Regions from separate parts of the Paenibacillus paludis genome, predicted to be linked through region 4. Evidence: riboswitches for the same ligand, from Rfam matches in the RefSeq annotation. Region 4 holds a riboswitch; each other region holds the start of a gene.
The links. Region 4 has a riboswitch for cyclic di-AMP ahead of ACAN56_RS01705 (APC family permease). Riboswitches for the same ligand answer to the same signal wherever they lie in the genome.
Positions count from the first base shown of each region.

Region 1: it holds a riboswitch for cyclic di-AMP, as region 4 does, so the genes downstream of both, ACAN56_RS01000 (NfeD family membrane protein) here and ACAN56_RS01705 (APC family permease) in region 4, are expected to answer to the same signal.
Region 2: it holds a riboswitch for cyclic di-AMP, as region 4 does, so the genes downstream of both, ACAN56_RS34300 (C40 family peptidase) here and ACAN56_RS01705 (APC family permease) in region 4, are expected to answer to the same signal.
Region 3: it holds a riboswitch for cyclic di-AMP, as region 4 does, so the genes downstream of both, ACAN56_RS19080 (KamA family radical SAM protein) here and ACAN56_RS01705 (APC family permease) in region 4, are expected to answer to the same signal.

Region 1 covers NZ_JBGJZP010000001.1:234,891-239,392, forward strand. Annotated here, with positions in the region: gene ACAN56_RS00990 (GerAB/ArcD/ProY family transporter) at 1-473, opposite strand, end outside; gene ACAN56_RS00995 (spore germination protein) at 510-1,934, opposite strand; cyclic di-AMP (ydaO/yuaA leader) riboswitch at 2,254-2,440, shown strand; gene ACAN56_RS01000 (NfeD family membrane protein) at 2,609-3,145, shown strand; gene ACAN56_RS01005 (flotillin family protein) at 3,168-4,502, shown strand, end outside.
Region 2 covers NZ_JBGJZP010000035.1:16,913-21,414, reverse strand. Annotated here, with positions in the region: gene ACAN56_RS34315 (M1 family metallopeptidase) at 1-277, shown strand, start outside; gene ACAN56_RS34310 (hypothetical protein) at 289-1,119, shown strand; cyclic di-AMP (ydaO/yuaA leader) riboswitch at 1,340-1,478, shown strand; gene ACAN56_RS34305 (C40 family peptidase) at 1,536-1,964, shown strand; cyclic di-AMP (ydaO/yuaA leader) riboswitch at 2,350-2,492, shown strand; gene ACAN56_RS34300 (C40 family peptidase) at 2,498-2,989, shown strand; gene ACAN56_RS34295 (GNAT family N-acetyltransferase) at 3,252-3,758, shown strand; gene ACAN56_RS34290 (c-type cytochrome) at 3,865-4,221, shown strand; gene ACAN56_RS34285 (4a-hydroxytetrahydrobiopterin dehydratase) at 4,325-4,502, opposite strand, start outside.
Region 3 covers NZ_JBGJZP010000009.1:186,146-190,647, reverse strand. Annotated here, with positions in the region: gene ACAN56_RS19090 (mannitol-1-phosphate 5-dehydrogenase) at 68-1,276, opposite strand; gene ACAN56_RS19085 (HAD family hydrolase) at 1,364-2,044, opposite strand; cyclic di-AMP (ydaO/yuaA leader) riboswitch at 2,476-2,614, shown strand; gene ACAN56_RS19080 (KamA family radical SAM protein) at 2,746-3,882, shown strand; gene ACAN56_RS19075 (helix-turn-helix transcriptional regulator) at 3,941-4,502, opposite strand, start outside.
Region 4 covers NZ_JBGJZP010000001.1:403,614-408,115, reverse strand. Annotated here, with positions in the region: gene ACAN56_RS01715 (DsbA family protein) at 1-656, shown strand, start outside; gene ACAN56_RS01710 (disulfide oxidoreductase) at 656-1,087, shown strand; cyclic di-AMP (ydaO/yuaA leader) riboswitch at 1,315-1,474, shown strand; gene ACAN56_RS01705 (APC family permease) at 1,600-3,417, shown strand; gene ACAN56_RS01700 (iron-hydroxamate ABC transporter substrate-binding protein) at 3,592-4,502, shown strand, end outside.

The DNA.
Region 1 (4,502 bases), 170 kb from region 4:
AAAAATAGAGGAATAAAAAGCACGGAAGCCAGCGTATAAAATCTTGCCAACACTGTCAGCTTTTCTCTTGCGAGGTAGAGAGTCATGATAGAAAAAAGAGCTAGTACAGCCCATCTTGGCGTAGTTTGCAGCATCCATCTCCGGAGCACCTCAACGGTACTAAGCATAATATTGGAGCCAAGCAGAATAAAGTAACCAATATACAGAATAGTCAATAGACTGCCAATAATCGGGCCTGCAAGTTTCATGCAAATACCGAATAGGTTAAGTCCGGGGAATTTCTTCAGCAGGACCCACAGAAGAATGATGACAAGTTGGGTAATAACCCCTGCAACTAAAACAGAAAGTCCACCTCCACCTTTGGCAGTTTCGTTAAGTTTGTTAGGAAGAGACAGAATACCAACACCGATTTGGGCTTGAATAATAAAAAGGAAGAGTTGTCCCCTTGTGATCATTTTTTCTTTTTGAGCCACCGTATCAACTCCTGTAAGTACTGTGTAAATTAATGATCATTTATCCGTTTTTGGGTTGCTTGAACTCTTTCGGATAGACCAAATTGGAAAGCGTACGAAGGTATCTTTCAAGCCTTGAAATTTCAACGGACTTAAGGGTCTCAGGTAGGGTTGCCCAAATGATTCTAGCTTGCACAAATGTATGAAAATGAGTGTTAACCCAAATGATATCCCAATATATCCGAATAATGAGGCAGCAATCATCAATGGAAACCGCATAAACCGGATAGCAGAGCTCATTTCGTTGGAAGGGATAAGAAAAGATGCAATGGCAGTCAACGCTACAACAATGATCATCGAATAAGAAACCAATCCCGCCTTAACAATTGCATCCCCGATGACCAACCCCCCAACAATCCCAATAGTTTGACCTACACGGCTGGGCAGACGAAGTCCTGCTTCCCGCAGCAGTTCGAATATAAGTTCAAGCAGCATCGCTTCAATCAGCGGAGGAAAAGGGACCCGGGTCAATAAACCTTGAATCGAAAAAAACAATTGCAAGGGAAGGACATTGGAGTGGAAAGAAACGGTGGCAATGTAGAGCGCTGGCAACTGAAATGCTGTTACAAAGCCGATCAGACGGATAAACCGGACAAGAGAAGCGATCATCCATCGATTGTTATAGTCATCCGGTGTCTGATAAAAGCTGAAGAAGCTCGCCGGCAAAATCAGAGCTGTGGGGTCCCCATCCAGCAGTATGGCGACATATCCGTCCAGCAAATAAGCTGAGGTATGATCCGGACGCTCCGTATTGATTAGTTGCGGAAATATGGAGAAGGAGTTATCCTCCGTTAATTCCTGAATAAAGCCAGTGGAGATTATCCAATCGAGCGAAATTTTCTTTATTCTTGATTCTACAATCTTTATCAATTCAGGGTTGGCGATATTCTCCATATAGACTAAGCCTACCTGTTTGGGGGCGAATTTCCCAAGTGTGAAGTAGCGGACAATAAGGTTTGGGGAGGCTATTTGTTTGCGAATCAGGTATAAGTTAACCTTCATCTGTTCAATAAAACCGTTATGAGGTCCCCGAATAACCCCTTCATTCTCAGGTTCGCTAATGCTTCGTTCGTATTTGGCAGGAGTGTTGAGGACATAGAATTCAGACATTCCTTCTAAAAAATAAACACAGCTTCCTTCAAGAAGTCCCTGAATACCTTGGTTTAGTTCTGTTTCCAAACTGAAACTAAGTGTTGTGAAAAGCTTAGAGAGGTCTTTGTCCTGATTACGGCTAAAAGGAACAATCACGTTCCGTTCAATCAATTCCGTATCAGTGAGAGACTCCAGATAAAAGACCATTCCTTCCCTTCCCTGAAAGGATAAGTTTCTTTTTTTGAGGTCACTTGTATAGAATAGTGCGGCTTCGATATAATCGGAGTTTTGATCTACAGAAGGAAATGAGGTCTGAGTTTGGTTAGTCATTATAAGGCGCTCAACTTTCGATTAGTTTTGCTTTTAACGTTCCCGGATGATTTGCAGAATATTCCTGACGGGAGCTTTAACGTGTGATACAGAAGAGTACGGCGGATGATGTTGAGCAGCAGAGGTTTCTGTTTTGTTTTCCTAGGGACATGAAGTAGAGCAAAAATGAGCAAATCATCAATCGCTTAAGAGTAAAACCAAAGAATGCGCATTCATTCGTGAAGTGGTGGCATTTTGGGCTTCTTTTGCCATCCGCAACGTTTTACATTAAATGGTCACAGGCGTAAGATTCAAATCAACAACCGAATGTAATATAACTGTTCTCAAATGGCTGAATTCCGATAATGGGAACGGGGGAACCAATGGTGAATGCGGCTTTTGCTCAGATAGCTGCCGCTCACTTGGGGTGAATCCTTGTGCGTGCTGAACAGCCGCTTCTTACAAGGTAGGGCAATCTCGCTGCCCGAATCCGTCAGCTAACCCCGTAAGCCTCGAAGAGAGAGGATGAGCGCCATGATCGATTAACCGACCACGGAGAGCCCTGATGCTTCTGTGGTCTTTTTGCTGAGCATGCAGAAAGGAAAGTTGATCTGTATAAGAGTTTAATAATCTTATAACAACGTAAATCAGAGTCATTAGGCAACTATCTAAAATGCTTTAAAGGGGGGATTGTTATCGTTACTGTATTTATCGTGTGCTTCTGGGTTGGATTGCTGCTTCTCCTCAGCGGCGGATTTCATGGGCATGGCCTGGCGGGTCATCTGCATATGGGAGGTGGCGATGCTGGTGGTCCGGGCTTTGTGCCCATACTCCCTCTGATGGTGTTTGTCACGGTCTGGGGCGGCAGTGGTTATGTGCTTACCCGGTTCAGCGGAATGAATATGCTAGCAGTGGTGCTGATCTGCACCGTGCTTGCCTTGCTGCTGGGCTGTCTGATATATGCGGTGCTGGCCCGGGTGATGACTCGGTATGATAGTAGCATGAATAAAATGGATTATGAGCAGGCGGGACAACTCGGGTACATCAGTATTTCTGCAGTGGATGGAGCAGTGGGAGAGATGAAATATGTGCTGCATGGAACGATGCGTTCCATTGGAGTGCGGGCAGAAACCGGCCAGCAGCTCGCCAAGGGTGACAGGGTGATTATTTTGAAGGTGGATAAAGGAATGGCGGTAGTCACCCTCTTCGAGAGGGGAAACGAACAATTATAAATAACGGGGAGTGTCGAACCGAATGGTTATTCTTTATTTAATCTCGGCAATTGTTGTTGTTATCCTGCTGGCTTTGTTCAGTATCGTGAACGCTTATAAAAAGGTTCCGCCCAATCAGGCGATGATTGTATTCGGCCTCGGCGGAAAAAGAGTGGTTCAGGGCGGCGGGACGTTCGTCATTCCCGGCTTCCAGAACAATAAGACCATCTCCATGATGCTGATGAGCTTCGATGTCATCCCGGCGCAGGCGATGTTCTCCCGGCAGGGCATCAAGCTCAACCTGGAGGCGGTAGCCCAGATTAAGATTAAAAGCGATCCTACCGCTATTCTGACTGCCAGTGAGCAGTTTATCGACAGGCCGGAAGAAGACCGTGAGACGATTATCCTGCATTCGGTGGAAGGTCATTTGCGCGGCTTGATCGGACAATTAACGGTAGAATCCATTCTAAAGACACCTGACGAAATCAACAGCAAGATGCGGGAGACCTGCTCGGAAGACCTCGACAAGATGGGGCTTGAGGTAGTCAGCTTCACCATTAAGAAAATTACTGACGACAAAGGGTATATCGACAATATGGGGGTTCCGGAAATTGAGCGCATCCGCCGTGATGCCAGCATCGCCAAGGCGGAAGCAGAACGCGACATTCAGATCAAACAAGCCGAGGCGGAGAAGGAATCCGCCATTGCCAAAGCCAATGCGCATCAGGCCACCATTGAAGCGGGAACCGCCGCCCGCGCCAAGGAATCTCTGTTCGAGAAGGATTTGAACATTAAGCAGGCGGACTTTAAGCTGGAGACTGAAGTGAAGAAAGCACAGGCGGATCTTGCGTACGAATTGCAGCAGAACAAAATCAAACAGTCGCTGGTTACCGAACAGGTCAAGATCACGCAGATGGAAGCGGAGGCCAACCGGACCGTCCGGGAAATCGAAGTTGAGCTGAGACAGAGGGAGCTGGAGGCAACGGTGATCAAGCCTGCTGAGGCGGAGAACCAGGCTACGATCATGAGAGCGGAAGCAGCTAAGCAGCGGCAAATTCTTGAGGCGGAAGCAGAGGCGGCCACAATGACCAAACGGGGGCTGGCAACAGCGGAAGCAGAACTGGCGAAGGGAAAAGCCAACGCGGAAATTGTTCAGCTGGCCGGAGCAGCGGAAGCGGGGGCACTGGAGAAGAAAGCTGAAGCGTACAAACAGTTCACGCAAGCCGCCCTTATAGTGGAATTCTTGAAGGTTCTGCCAGAGCTGGCTGACAAAATCGCTTCCCCGCTGGCCAAGGTCGATAAGATTACAGTGATTTCCCAGGATGGAGCTTCATCCGGCGTAAACAAAATTACCGGCGATATCGCCAAAATCATGGCC
Region 2 (4,502 bases), on a different contig from region 4:
AGGAAATCAGTATGGTGACGTCCCGATAAAGTTCACCTTCCTGGATGGCTATACCGTCCAGCAGTTTTGGAATGGAACAGAGAAGGAAACCACCTTTCAGCTAGCCTACAAAGCGCCTCTTTTGTCCGCAGAGATTGATCCGGAGCACTCCATTCTGCTGGAGAGTAAGCATCTCAACAATTTTAGACTGGCGGAGCTGGAGCGAAAGACGCTCTCCCGCTGGACGCTTAGTGCAACGAAGCTGCTTGAAACCCTGCTCGGAACTCTTGTCTGGTGAGGTGAAGGATTGTGAAAAGATCGATAACCCGCGGCTGGTACAGCATGAAAGAGCAATTTTATATTCTGATTCTGCTTTTTATCTATCGGCTGCTTTGGGGCTATTTCCTGTACAGATTCGTCAGGTCAGCCCTCATCCCGGTGCTGCTCCGTTATCCCGATACACACGCCGGCGGCAGCGGAATAGGCAGATTGCTGTATTATATCGAAGGACAGACTGCATTGGGCACAGACCCCGGGGTGCTGCGCTGGCTCTGGCTGCTGCTGGCCCTCTCAGCGCTACGGCTGCTATGCTCCCCCTTTATCCGTGCAGGGCTGCTGCATGAGCTGCACCAGGAGCGCAAAGGGGAGCGGGGAATGTTCTTTTTTCCCGGAATGAAGCTTTACGGACTCCCCGTACTGCTGTTCAGTCTAGCGGAATGGCTTCTGGCCGCAGCACCGCTGTATTGGCTTCTCCCCAAAATGTACGGGCTTCTCCTCAGCGGTATTCTCGATTATACCCTGCTGCTGAGACTGGTTCCTTATGTTCTGGCCTGGCTCCTGTACTTCTACCTGATCCGCATTCTGCTGCTGTACATGCAGTTTGGCTTCACCGGAGGAACAGGCATGTTCTCTTCCTTGCTGGTTGGCCTGAGGGTAATCCTCCCTTCCACCTGTATATCTGCACTGTTCGGCGCCGGCGGCCTGCTTCTGCTGCTGCTCTCCGGAGTGACCGCACTTTTCTGTCCAGGCCTGCCCGCACTGCTGTTCCGGCAATTTTCACCGCTTCCCTCAACGCTGTTCAAAATGTGGAGCATAGCGGGGCAGTATCACCTTTGGTGCAGCAAAACATTTCCACAATAATTACGCCAGTCCCTTGGCATAATAGAAGAGTCACTGCCCCAGATAAAGGGCGGGACTCTTCTTTTGGTTACAACGTGATTTAGGGTATTTGCAAAACTGTAAATCCTCTGGTACAATGATGCCTGTACCAGTAGTAACAACTTTGTAATCTTTTGAAACTAATTTGAAGTAAATGAATGTGCCTTTAAGCATTTAACCTTGTCGATACGTCACTGTTTCGGTGCATAAAACGCCAAATTCCCGGCACCGGGAAGTGGGGGAACCATATTTTGGGTGAATTGATCTCGCTTTAGAGGGGTCATAGGGGAACCTTCTACCGAATCCTTAAGCTAACCTCGCAGGCCTTGGAAGGAGTACATCTTTTGAAAAGTCATAATTTTAAGAAGAAATGCACCGCAGCAGCATTAGGGCTGGTGATGGTGTTCACGCTTGGAGCAGGGAGCGCTTTCGCCGACTCCAGAATGGATACGGTTATTACAAAAACACTGGGAACGACGTATAAAACCGGAGGCATAAGCACTGCCGGCTTTGATTGTTCTGGATTCACCAAATATGTATTTAAGAATGTTGGCCTTACCTTGCCCCGCACTTCCAAAGCACAATTCAGCGTTGGAACCGCCGTATCACGGAATAACCTCCGTTCCGGCGACCTGGTATTCTTCAATACCCTTGGCAATGGAGTCTCCCATGTCGGCATTTATGTCGGCAACGGAAAATTCGCCCAATCCTCTTCATCCCGTGGTGTAACTATCAGTTCAATGAGTCAATCCTACTGGGCCAACCGCTACGTTGGAGCCAAACGAGTAATGAGCACAACAGCTTACAAAGCTATCGCTTACGATTGACATCCCTCAGGAATTTCATCCTCCAATAAATAATTGTAACTTATAGAGATCCGGAAACTGATTATTGCCGTAATCATTTCCGGGTTTTTCCTTTTTGTCTTCCTTATTCTACCTTTTACACGTATTTGAGGTCTGTGAAACACCTTTTTACTAAAAATCCCAACAAATCTAAGTTAAAGCTTACTCAGCGCGTAAATATAAGACCTTTTTAGCAAAGATAACTCTTAAAAAGCGTAAATATTATGCATTAATATGTTTTAAGTGATTGCCAACTGGCGAAGTCTTTGTTACAATTATCGCAGTGAGTTTTTAGTAACATTTTTGTAATTATTGAATCGGGTTTTACAAAGGTTTTGTCATGTATTGGTTAACAAGCTAATCCTAATCAACAGTCATGCCGAGTTCCCTAACCATTAGGGAAACGGGGGAACCGATTTTGGGTGAATTGACCTCCTATTCACAGAGGGGTCATAGGGGACCTTCAACCGAACCCTTAAGCTAACCTCGTAGGCATTTGGAAGGGGTATTCACTTTTGAAGAAGAAGTTAGCAGCAGCAGTACTTAGCTTTTCCATTATGCTTACCATCGGAGCAGGAAGCGCTTTCGCGGATTCCAAAATGGATAAAGTCATCGACAAGACCATCGGAAGTAAATACGTATCCGGCGGTGTATCGACCAACGGCTTTGATTGCTCCGGATTTACAATGTACGTTTTTGATAAGATCGGTATCAATTTGCCACACCAATCCGGTTCCCAATACCAAATGGGTACTGCCATTTCCCGGGATGATCTGAGAGCGGGAGATCTTGTATTTTATAATACAAGCGGTAAAGGTGTATCCCACGTCGGCATTTATGTCGGTGAAGGCAAATTCGCACATGCTTCATCCTCCCGTGGTGTAACCATCAGCACGATGAGTGACAGCTACTACGTCAACCGCTACGTTGGCGCCAAACGGATCATGAGTACAGATGCTTACCAATCCGTTACTTCTGATTCCCAAGACAATGATGACGTACAATAAGTTGTCGTAAAACGGGTACTCTTCCATGATTTTTGCCGAAATCTGGAGGGGGCCTGTTTTTTTTTGTCTATAAAATTACTTACCCCTCTCAATATCCGCCAAACATAAATCTCCCCCAAATTTCCTCCATTTTATAAAATATTTTTACCACTTTGTCAAGTTTCCGCCTTTCAGAAAATTTCTGAGTCGAATCAGGCCAGTTATGGATATAATTAGGTATAGCTAGTGCTGTTGCTCCCCATGAAAGGAGGCCGGTGGCCTTATGATTAGCTCCCCCGTTACATTCCATGTAGTTCCCATGGAGATCAGCCATGCCGAAAATATCGCCGCATGGAATTACAAAGCGCCTTATAATATTTACGAATGGATGCCTTGGTCCCAAATGGAGGCGCTTGGCATTGAATTTGGCGATCCAGAGCTACGCAGAGACCAGTATGTTTCCGTGGTCAACGAGCAAGGCATCCTTTGCGGCTTTGCGCAGTTGTTTCCGATGGAGGGTGTCGTCAGGCTGGGTATTGGAATGCGCCCCGAACTTTGCGGACACGGTCTTGGCCACATTTTCATGGAAGCCATCGTTCAGGCCGCGCTGAAGCGTTATCCCGAGCGGGAAATTGATTTGGAAGTATTGACCTGGAACCAGCGGGCGATCCGAACATACCAAAAATGCGGCTTCACGATCACGGATACTTATGAACGCCTTACTCCAACCGGAAATAAGCCATTTTATTGCATGGTCTATGATAAACAACATAACGTTCCATTAAATTGAAAATTTTAGTGTTGAAATCGTCCACTTTTTTGACACAAATGCTATGATAACGCTTCACCATCCTATATAATGTAGGAAGCAGCTTACATGGAGGGGACGGATGAAGATGCAGAAATGGATCATGGGCGGTTTGTTTTTCGCAGCCTGTGCCTTTGCGGTAGTGCTCTTGTTCACATTACCCGGCAAAGCAGAGGTCGCCGAAGAAAATAACCCGACGATGCCGCAAGTCACACTGGATGCCGCAAGCGCCGAAGCGATTGTACAGGCAAGCTGCATTACCTGCCACGGTGATCAGCTACAGGGCGGTCTAGGCCCTAGTCTGCAGCAGGAAGGCGGCCAGCATAACGCAGAAGAAATCTACACCATTGTTACGAAGGGACGCGGCCAAATGCCGTCTTTCAAGGATAAGCTTGCTCCCGAAGAGATCGCGAATGTTGCCATGTGGCTTGCAGAGAAGAAATAAACCTGACCTTAAAAATACAGAATGCCCGTACAAAGGATATTCAGAGCATCCTTGCACGGGCATTTTTATATCCATTCCTATGATAGGTCGGTTTCTCCTGCGCCTAACGCGTTTTATCGAAAGCTTCGTTAAATTCATGCGCCTGGCGGAACTCTAGCGCGGCAAGCCCGCTCTCTTCTTTTGCGGACAAGCGCAGAATTACCGTTTTGTAATCAATTGTAATATGCGGATGATGATCGAAGGCTTCCGAGATCGCGGCCACCTCATCCACAAAGGCGATA
Region 3 (4,502 bases), on a different contig from region 4:
TTAAAACGGCAGGCCGGCATAAGCATTATGACTCGGACTGCCGTTGATATGCGAATTTCTGGACAGCTTAGCCGCGAAGAATTTGAACCATGGATTCAAAGCCGCTGCTGGCCATATGAGGATGTCTCAAGCAGGCTCTCCGGTATGTCTTGAGGATTTCGCCGTGAAGCGGATGTTCGGCTGGAACCCCTAACCGGGCGGCAAGCACTGCGCTTAAACCGGCAGTCCGAATTTCTTCCTGAAGAAGCACGGCTTCCCGATCATTTGGGTCGCCATAGAGAAGTGCGGAAGTAATGGCCGACACCAGATACGAGGTCTCTAGACCAAGCTCATGGGCAAGCATAGCAGGCCGGAGCAGCCGGTCATTTGGTGAAAGCTTGCGAAGCGGGGAACGTGCTACGCGCGATATTTTATCGTTGAAGTTCGGGTTGATGAACCGGTCCATGATCTTATGGATATATCTGTCGTGCGCCGCAGGATCAAAACCGTATAAATGGACCAGCAACGCGCCGGTCTCCTGCAGCACTCCACGGACACGGTCTTTAATTCCGGGGTCGGACATCGCCTCCTGAATGCTGGAGCAGCCCTCCAGGTAACCGAAATACGCTGCGCTGCAATGCCCGGTATTCACCGTAAACAGCTTCCGTTCAAGATAGGAATCGAGGGAGTCTACATAATGGACGCCTTTGATTTCCGTATAATCAGCGATTAACTCGCTGCGGGGAATGACCCATTCACTGAACGGCTCCACTACGATTTCCAGCGGATCTTTATGCGTCTGTACAGGAACGATGCGATCCACCATAACATCGGGGAAGGCGACACAGCGGTCTGCACGCCCCTTTAAAGGCTGCTTTAAATGGCGGTAAACCAGATTTTTAAGCTTTTGGCTGCTTCCCACGCCATTCTCGCAGGCAATAATATGAAGCGGCTTCGGATAGGGGTTGCTGTTTAGCCTGTTCTCGATACCCTGCGCGATGGCTCCGGCAATGTCTTTCAGCGCTGTTAGCCCGACCGCTGTCGTCACGATCTCAGCCTCTGCAACAGCTTGAGCCACCTGTTTCTGATCATTCAGATGAAGGGCAGTTACATTCTCCACAATAAAGCGGTCCCGCTCATCATTGGCAAGGGTAACGGGATAGCGCCCCCGTTCCTGCAGCTGAGCGATTTTCAGCTTATTTCTTCCGACAAAACAAACCTCATAACCGGAGTCTGACAGCACTGGACCGATAAATCCCCGGCCAATATTGCCCGCTCCAAAATGTACGGCTCTCAAATCGGTGTCCCCCTTTAGTAAATTCAACTCTATAAAATTTCACGAATCATAGTTGTTATACGCAGAAAATTAGTACACCGTAGTGATTTATACCTGCACATCAGAGATTTCGAAGCAGCTCCGGGAAATCACGTGATCGAAGTCAAGAAGACTTAGGCTTTCGGTCTGGTGATGCGGCATATCAAATTCAAGAAAACGGGTAATGGCATTCGGGATCACCACACAGAACATTCCGGCTGCAGTCGCAGCTCTTGCGCCGTTTGGCGAATCCTCAATAGCGACTGCCTCATGTGGTTTAATGTCAAGAGAGGACATGACCTGGTTATACAACTCCGGATCAGGCTTCACCTTCTCCACATGATCGGAGGTGCGGATGCTCTCGAAATAATCGCGTATGCCCAGCAGCTCCAAATGCCGTTCCACCCAGTCCATAGAGGAGCTGGAAGCAAGGCCAATCCGCAGTCCGGCGTCCTGGGCAGCATCCAGATATTGCTGAATTCCCGGCCGCATCTGTTCGAGCTCCATCAGCTTGCTGTGCCTCTGCTGGACCGCTGTTCTGAATGCCATCCGGTCGATAGGCAGCTTAAGGTCAGTCATCAAATATTCGTAGGGATTAAAACTGTTAAGGCTGGTGCCTATGCAAGTAGAATACTGTTCCAGCGACAGGTCTACCCCATGCTCTCCATAGGCTTCGCTAAAAGCGGTGTACCAAGCTGTTTCCGTGTCGATAATCGTTCCGTCAAAATCAAATATAATCCCTTTGATCAAATCAACCATCTCCCTCACAGTAGTCCGGTAAGCTAAGCTCACACAAAAGCGTGCAATCCGCTTCCAAAAATGCTTCCGGCTGGCGTATGTCTGTAAAAACCATAACAAAGGTTTTCTGGCCGCGTCAACCGGGGCAGCTTATCTTCCATCATATGAGGGCGGTTACAATTGCACAAAAACGAAACTGGGGACAAGCCTAAAAAAAGCGTTTTCCCGGTCGCTCCTGTTTGCACCAAAAAAAACAAAAAAACCTTTCTGTACAAAGGATTTCGCGTTTCTATGCCTTGCGGCCGGGACTCTGCGTATGAAGCATTTCAAAACGACCGGCAATCCCACAACAAAAAAAATTTCTACTCTGCTGATTTGGCTTGGCCCCGTATGCCTTGCCGCGGGCAAGTTTAGCTTTGACTTTTCAAAACTTCCCGGGTTATACTTTACCTACGCTTAATTTCCAGCCTTTGGGCAGGAAAGCGGGGGAACCAGTCTTTTGGGGCGAATCATTCACAGAATGTAGGGTACCATCTTACCCGAGTCCGTCAGCTAACCTCGTCAGTAGTGGATGGGTCTGCTTTTTTAGGTATATTCATAACCAGAGACCCTTGCTAAGGGTCTCTTTTTTGTATTCTAATGACCCTGCTGGCAGCAGTTTGGCTATCGACCTCAAGGCTCCCTTACTTCTCACACTATGAGACCAAGGAGAGATGCAAGTGCAAAAGGTAAGGTACATAACGGATATCAACAAGGTTGCCATGCTGTCTGAAACGGAAAAAGAAAAGCTGAAGGAGATCACCGGCAAATTTGCCTTTCGGGTCAATGACTATTATCTGTCGCTGATCGACTGGGATGACCCGGGTGATCCGATCCGCAGGCTCGTCATTCCAAGTGAAGGTGAACTTGCGGAGTACGGCTGCTGGGATGCATCCGATGAGGGAATGAATTATGTAGTGCCGGGATGTCAGCACAAATACAGAACAACGGCCCTTCTGATTGTCTCCGAGGTGTGTGGAGCTTACTGCCGCTACTGCTTCCGCAAGCGCCTGTTCCGCAATGATGTGAAGGAAGCACAAACCGATGTGGCTCCTGGGCTGGAATACATCAGGAATCATCCTGAGATCAATAATGTGCTGCTTACCGGCGGAGACAGCCTGATTCTCTCTACCTCCAAGCTGCGCTTCATCATCGAAAGCCTGAGATCCATTGACCATGTGAAGATTATCCGGCTGGGCTCCAAAATTCCCGTATTTAATCCCATGCGCATTTATCAGGACGAAGAACTGCTGGAACTAATCCGTACCTATTCATCGGAGGACAAACGCATTTACGTCATGGCGCATATTAATCATCCCCGGGAAATTACGCCCGAAGCCAAACAAGCATTCAGAGCACTTCATAATGCCGGGGCAATCGTAGTTAATCAAACACCGGTGCTGAAAGGCATCAACGATGATCCGGCGGTACTCGGAGAACTGCTCGACCGGCTGTCCTGGGCCGGAGTCACTCCCTATTATTTCTTCGTGAACCGGCCCATTGCCGGCAACCGCGAGTTCGTTCTGCCGCTGGAGCGTGTCTACAACATTGTTGAGGAAGCCAAGGCCAGAACCTCAGGTCTGGGTAAAAGAGTCCGTCTATCCATGAGCCACTCCTCCGGCAAAATCGAGATACTGGCGATTGAAGACGGCAAGGCCTATCTGAAATACCATCAGTCCAGAGCGCAGGAGTACGGCAAATTTATGATCCTGGAATGTCCACCGGATGCGGAATGGTTCGATGATCTTCCCGGCAGCGAGAAGCACTGGACCCATCCTGCTTTCACTTCCCAGATCCCGCAGCTCCTATAAAAGCCAGCACAGTCCCCTTGTATCAGCATCGGGACTGTTTGTTTAGCGTGCTTACCGGCTATTCCATCCCCTGTGAGAACAGCTTGCTGATGAGCGCTCTCCGGCTGGATACGCCGGTCTTGGAGAAGATCGATTTCAGGTGATCCTGTACGGTGTACGCAGAAATATGCAGCGACTCCGCCAGCTCCTTGGTAGATAATCCGCGGGAGAGCATTTCGGCCAGCTGCTTCTCCCTGGCGGTCAGCTGGCAGGCATCGGCCAGCAGCCGGAAGATCTCCGAGGACTTGGCATAGACAAAGGCAACGGCCAGCTCCGTCTTCCCGCCGCTTCCTTCAAGCCTGCTGGCCGTAACTGTCAAGTAAGCCCCATCCTCGACACGCAGGCATAATTTCGCCTTGGAAGGCAAGCCTCCTGGTTCCGTATTCTCGCCAAGTGCCCTCAGGCATACGGCATTGACCGGCCGGGGAAGAACTCCGTGATCCAACCGTTCCAGCTGTTGCAGACGGTTCATCCAATATTGGGCCGCACTATTCGCGCTGACCGGAAGCAGCTGGTCCGTCAGAATCATGATTCCACTGTCCTCCGGTGCGGTATCCATCCGTCCCAGAGGGGGCTCGGAG
Region 4 (4,502 bases):
AAAAGCAGAAGCAAAAAACGAGAATTCTGATCTTCAGCACAGTAGCAGCAGTTATCATTATCTTTGTCGCTCTAATCATGCTGATTCCAAAAGGGAACTCTGACTTTAATTACAGCGAGATGCACAGACTTGGAAAAGAGGATGCTCCAGTCAAAATTGTCGAATTCGGGGATTATAAATGTCCGGCGTGTTCAGACTTTACCGGTACCATCAAACCTCAGCTTGTTGAAAAATACGTAACTCCGGGCAAAGCGGCCTTTTACTTCGTAAATATGGCCTTTATCGGACCGGATTCCGAAACAGCTTCATTAGCAGCTTTGTCTGTCTATCATCAGAACAGTGAAGCTTTCTGGACCTATTATGACGCAATCTATGCTAATCAGGGCGAGGAGAGCGAAGAGTGGGCGACCGCTGATTACCTGGTAAGCCTGGCGCAGAAAGAGAACCTGCCGATAGATTTTGACCTCTTGCGTAAAGACATTGAGGAACGCACCTATGAAAGTGAACTGCAGAGAGATATGAAGCTGGCCGAAGACAGCAAAGTGACCTCTACTCCTACTGTATTTGTTAATGGAGTCAAGGTAGACAAGGCTTTTGATATCAAAGCCATCGACTCGCAGGTGCAAATCGCCCTTGATTCGGCGGATGCCAAATGATGAAATTCTCTACCTTCTGCAGACGCCACTGCCTGTATCTGGCCTGGTTTGTTTCCGTAATTGCAGTAGCAGGAAGCTTGTATCTTAGTGAAGTGCTGCATTATGAACCCTGCAGGCTATGCTGGTTCCAGCGTATCTTTATGTATCCTCAGCTGATTCTGCTCGGAATTGCCACGTACCGGGGAGATAAACGCATCATTCCTTATGTGCTGCCTTTATGTCTGATAGGCGGGAGCATCTCCCTGTACCATTACGCAGAGCAGAAAATTCCTGCACTCAGTAAAATTTTGCCATGCAAAATTGGTGTACCCTGCAATGAGGATTATTTGAACTTTTTAGGGTTCATTACGGTACCTCTGCTTGCGTTGATTGCTTTTGCTCTAATCGCAATTTTGCTCTGGACCGGGCGCCAAGAAGAGCCAGCAGAATAAGAAAAGGCTAAGCAGAATTTAGAGCAAAAATATTTCCTTAATTTCTGTCACAATTAACATCCAAAACACTCAAAAATCACGGAACGCTGGGATAATGAAAGAGAATGAAAGATCCACTTATCCCCGATCTTGGATTTGAGCTTTTTGGATGTTTTTTCATTCTTTTTTCATTTTTTTCACCGCTTTACTGAAAAGCTATTGTAGACTATTATTAGTCCTTGTGAGAAGTTGAATATGCGCTGAATTTTCCGCAAGGAAAAACGGGGGAACCAAACTTGACGGCAACGTCAATGGGGTGAATCGGAGGCAGGTCAGTATGACCGGAACCGTAGGGCTACCACAGCCCGAATCCGCCAGCTAACCTCGTAAGCAAGGGTGGGATAATGAGCATGCGTAAGCATGCGGATCATTTCCGTATGCTTATTTTTGTGCCTGCATTTATGAAACCTGCCAATGAAAACGGCGCGCGGTATTACCGTTTCAACTCAACAAAGAGAGGAACTGTTACTACAATGGTAAGCAAGGTAAAACGACTATTGATCGGGCGTCCGATGAAGTCGAACGAACTCGATCATGAAAAGTTATCCAAGGTGAAAGCACTGGCTGTTCTGTCTTCCGATGCACTCTCGTCTGTGGCCTACGGAACGGAGCAAATTCTGATTGTACTGGTGGCCGCTGGCTTCACCGCCATCTGGTATTCATTGCCGATTGCATTAGCCGTATTGGGCCTGCTGGCCATCCTTATTTTTTCCTATCGCCAGACCATCTTTGCCTATCCGCAAGGCGGCGGAGCGTATATCGTGGCAAAAAGCAATCTGGGCGTTCCTACCGGCCTCTTGGCTGGCGGCTCTTTATTGGTAGATTACATTCTTACGGTTGCAGTTAGTGCTTCAGCGGGAACGGATGCGATCACATCGGCCTTTCCGAGTCTTCATAATCATACTGTCCTTATTGCAGTCTCCGTCATTCTGATCTTGACGATTATCAATCTCCGCGGGGTGACGGAGTCCGCTTCATTTATTGCCATCCCGGTGTATCTGTTCGTGGTCTCTATCTTTGTACTCATCATTGCCGGGGTGTACAAATATATTACAGGCGGCGCTCATGCCGAAATCCCGGAAATCGGTTCCGCCGTTTCCAATGTCAGCCTGTTCCTATTACTCAAAGCCTTCAGTTCCGGTTGTTCGGCACTGACCGGGGTAGAAGCGGTATCGAATGCCATTCCGAACTTCAAAGCTCCAGCGGAAAAAAACGCCGCCAAAACCTTGATGCTGATGGGAGGCATCCTCGGATTGATGTTCACCGGCATTACGCTGCTGGCATACTGGTATGGGATTACTCCTAATGAGAAATCCACCGTCGTGTCGCAAATTGCCGAATCTACGTTTGGCCGGGGCGGTTTGTACTTTTTCATCCAAGGGATAACAGCCGTCATCTTGTTCCTGGCGGCGAATACAGCTTACTCGGCGTTTCCGCTGCTTGCGTTCATGTTCGCCAAAGATAAATATTTGCCTCATGCCTTCATGGTCCGGGGAGACCGCCTGGGCTTCTCTAATGGTATTATCTTTCTCGGAGTATTGTCGGCTGTGCTTGTAGCTGCTTTCCACGGAAATACAGAAGGGCTGATTCCGCTGTATGCAGTCGGAGTATTTATCCCTTTTACGCTGTCGCAGCTTGGCATGATGGTGCACTGGTTCAAAACGAAGCCGAAAGGCTGGCAGAATAAATTTGTAGTCAATACAATCGGTATGCTGACTACCCTGACGATTACGCTTATCTTTATCATTACCAAGTTTTCCAGCGTGTGGATGGCCTTCATCTTCCTGCCGGTTGTCATGTTCGTATTCCACCGCATTCACCGCCATTATATGAATATAGCTGATCAGCTTCGCATATGTCCTGCTACGGATAAACCGCTGATTAAAGGAAGTACCGTTGTTGTTCCGGTTGCGGGTGTGACACGCGCTGTACTGCATTCGATCAGTTATGCGAAGTCGTTAACAGATAATGTGGTGGCAGTCTACGTTGGTTTTGATGAAGAGGAAATTCACAAGATGGAGCAAAAATGGGAGGAATGGAACCCGGGTGTACGCCTGATCGTGCTTCGTTCCCGTTACCGCAGCATTATCCGCCCACTGGTGAAATTTATCGATACCGTAGAGTGGAAGACCGCTACTACAGACCATATTACCGTATTAATTCCACAGTTCATTACCAAACATTGGTGGCAGGCGATCCTGCATAATCAGACCAGCCTGTTCATTCGTTCTTATCTAATGAATCAAAAAGATATAGTTGTAGCAACAGTGCCCTATCATTTGCACAAATAGGCAGATAAATATGGTTAGCAGAGGTTGTTTCCGTAGCTTGCGGAGGCAACCTTTTTTTATAGAACGAATAATTTTGTTGACAGAGATAATGAGAATCAATATCATTTAAAAAGTAAGGCGAAGGCCTCGGACACCTTTGACCATTAATGCTTGTAAATACAGGAGGGGTATTTAATGTTTTCGAACAATAAGAGATCAGGCAGCATGAAGCTGGCATTGATCGGATGTATGGCTATGACTTTGTTCTTGTCCGCTTGCGGCAATGGCAATAATGAGAATGCTGCAAATTCTGGAGCGGAAGCTACCGCTGCACCTACGGCTACGGCTACTGCTGAAGCAACGGCAGCGCCAACGAAAACAACTGCACCGGCTACAGAGAAAACGGTGACAGACGCCATGGGACATGAAGTCACGGTACCGGCTAATCCGCAGCGCGTACTTGCTTCTTATATGGAAGACTACCTGGTAACACTGGGCGTTACCCCGGTAGCGCAGTGGTCCGTGACAAACGGAACCCAGGAATATCTGATTGCTGATCTTAAAGATGTGCCAACCATCAGCTATGATCTTCCGCTGGAGGCTGTGACCAGCTTTGCCCCGGATTTCCACATTGTGCAGTCTGAGTCTAGTGTGCAGAACGGTCTGTATGACCAGTTGAACAAAATTGCACCTACTTATGTCCTTGGTGACAAGATTAGCAAAGACTGGCGCAAATCGCTGCTCAAAATCGGTGAGCTCCTGAACAAGAGCACTGAAGCTGAACAAGCCATTGCGGATTACGATCAAAAAGCAGCAGATGCAAAAGCCAAAATCAGCAGCTCCATTGGTGATGATTCGGTCGCCATTCTGTGGCTGGTGTCGAAGAACTTCTTTATAGTAGATGAAACACGCAGCAGTGGTGCTGTATTGTACGGGGATCTGGGGTTGAAGCAACCCAACCTGGTTACAGAAATTCCTGCGGCATCCAGAGCGACCTGGAATCCGATCACGCTGGAGAAATTGGCTGAACTGACCGCAGATCATATCTTCCTGGTGAACAGTGACAAGACCGAAGCCTCTGACATTCTTAACGGAGCAATCTGGAA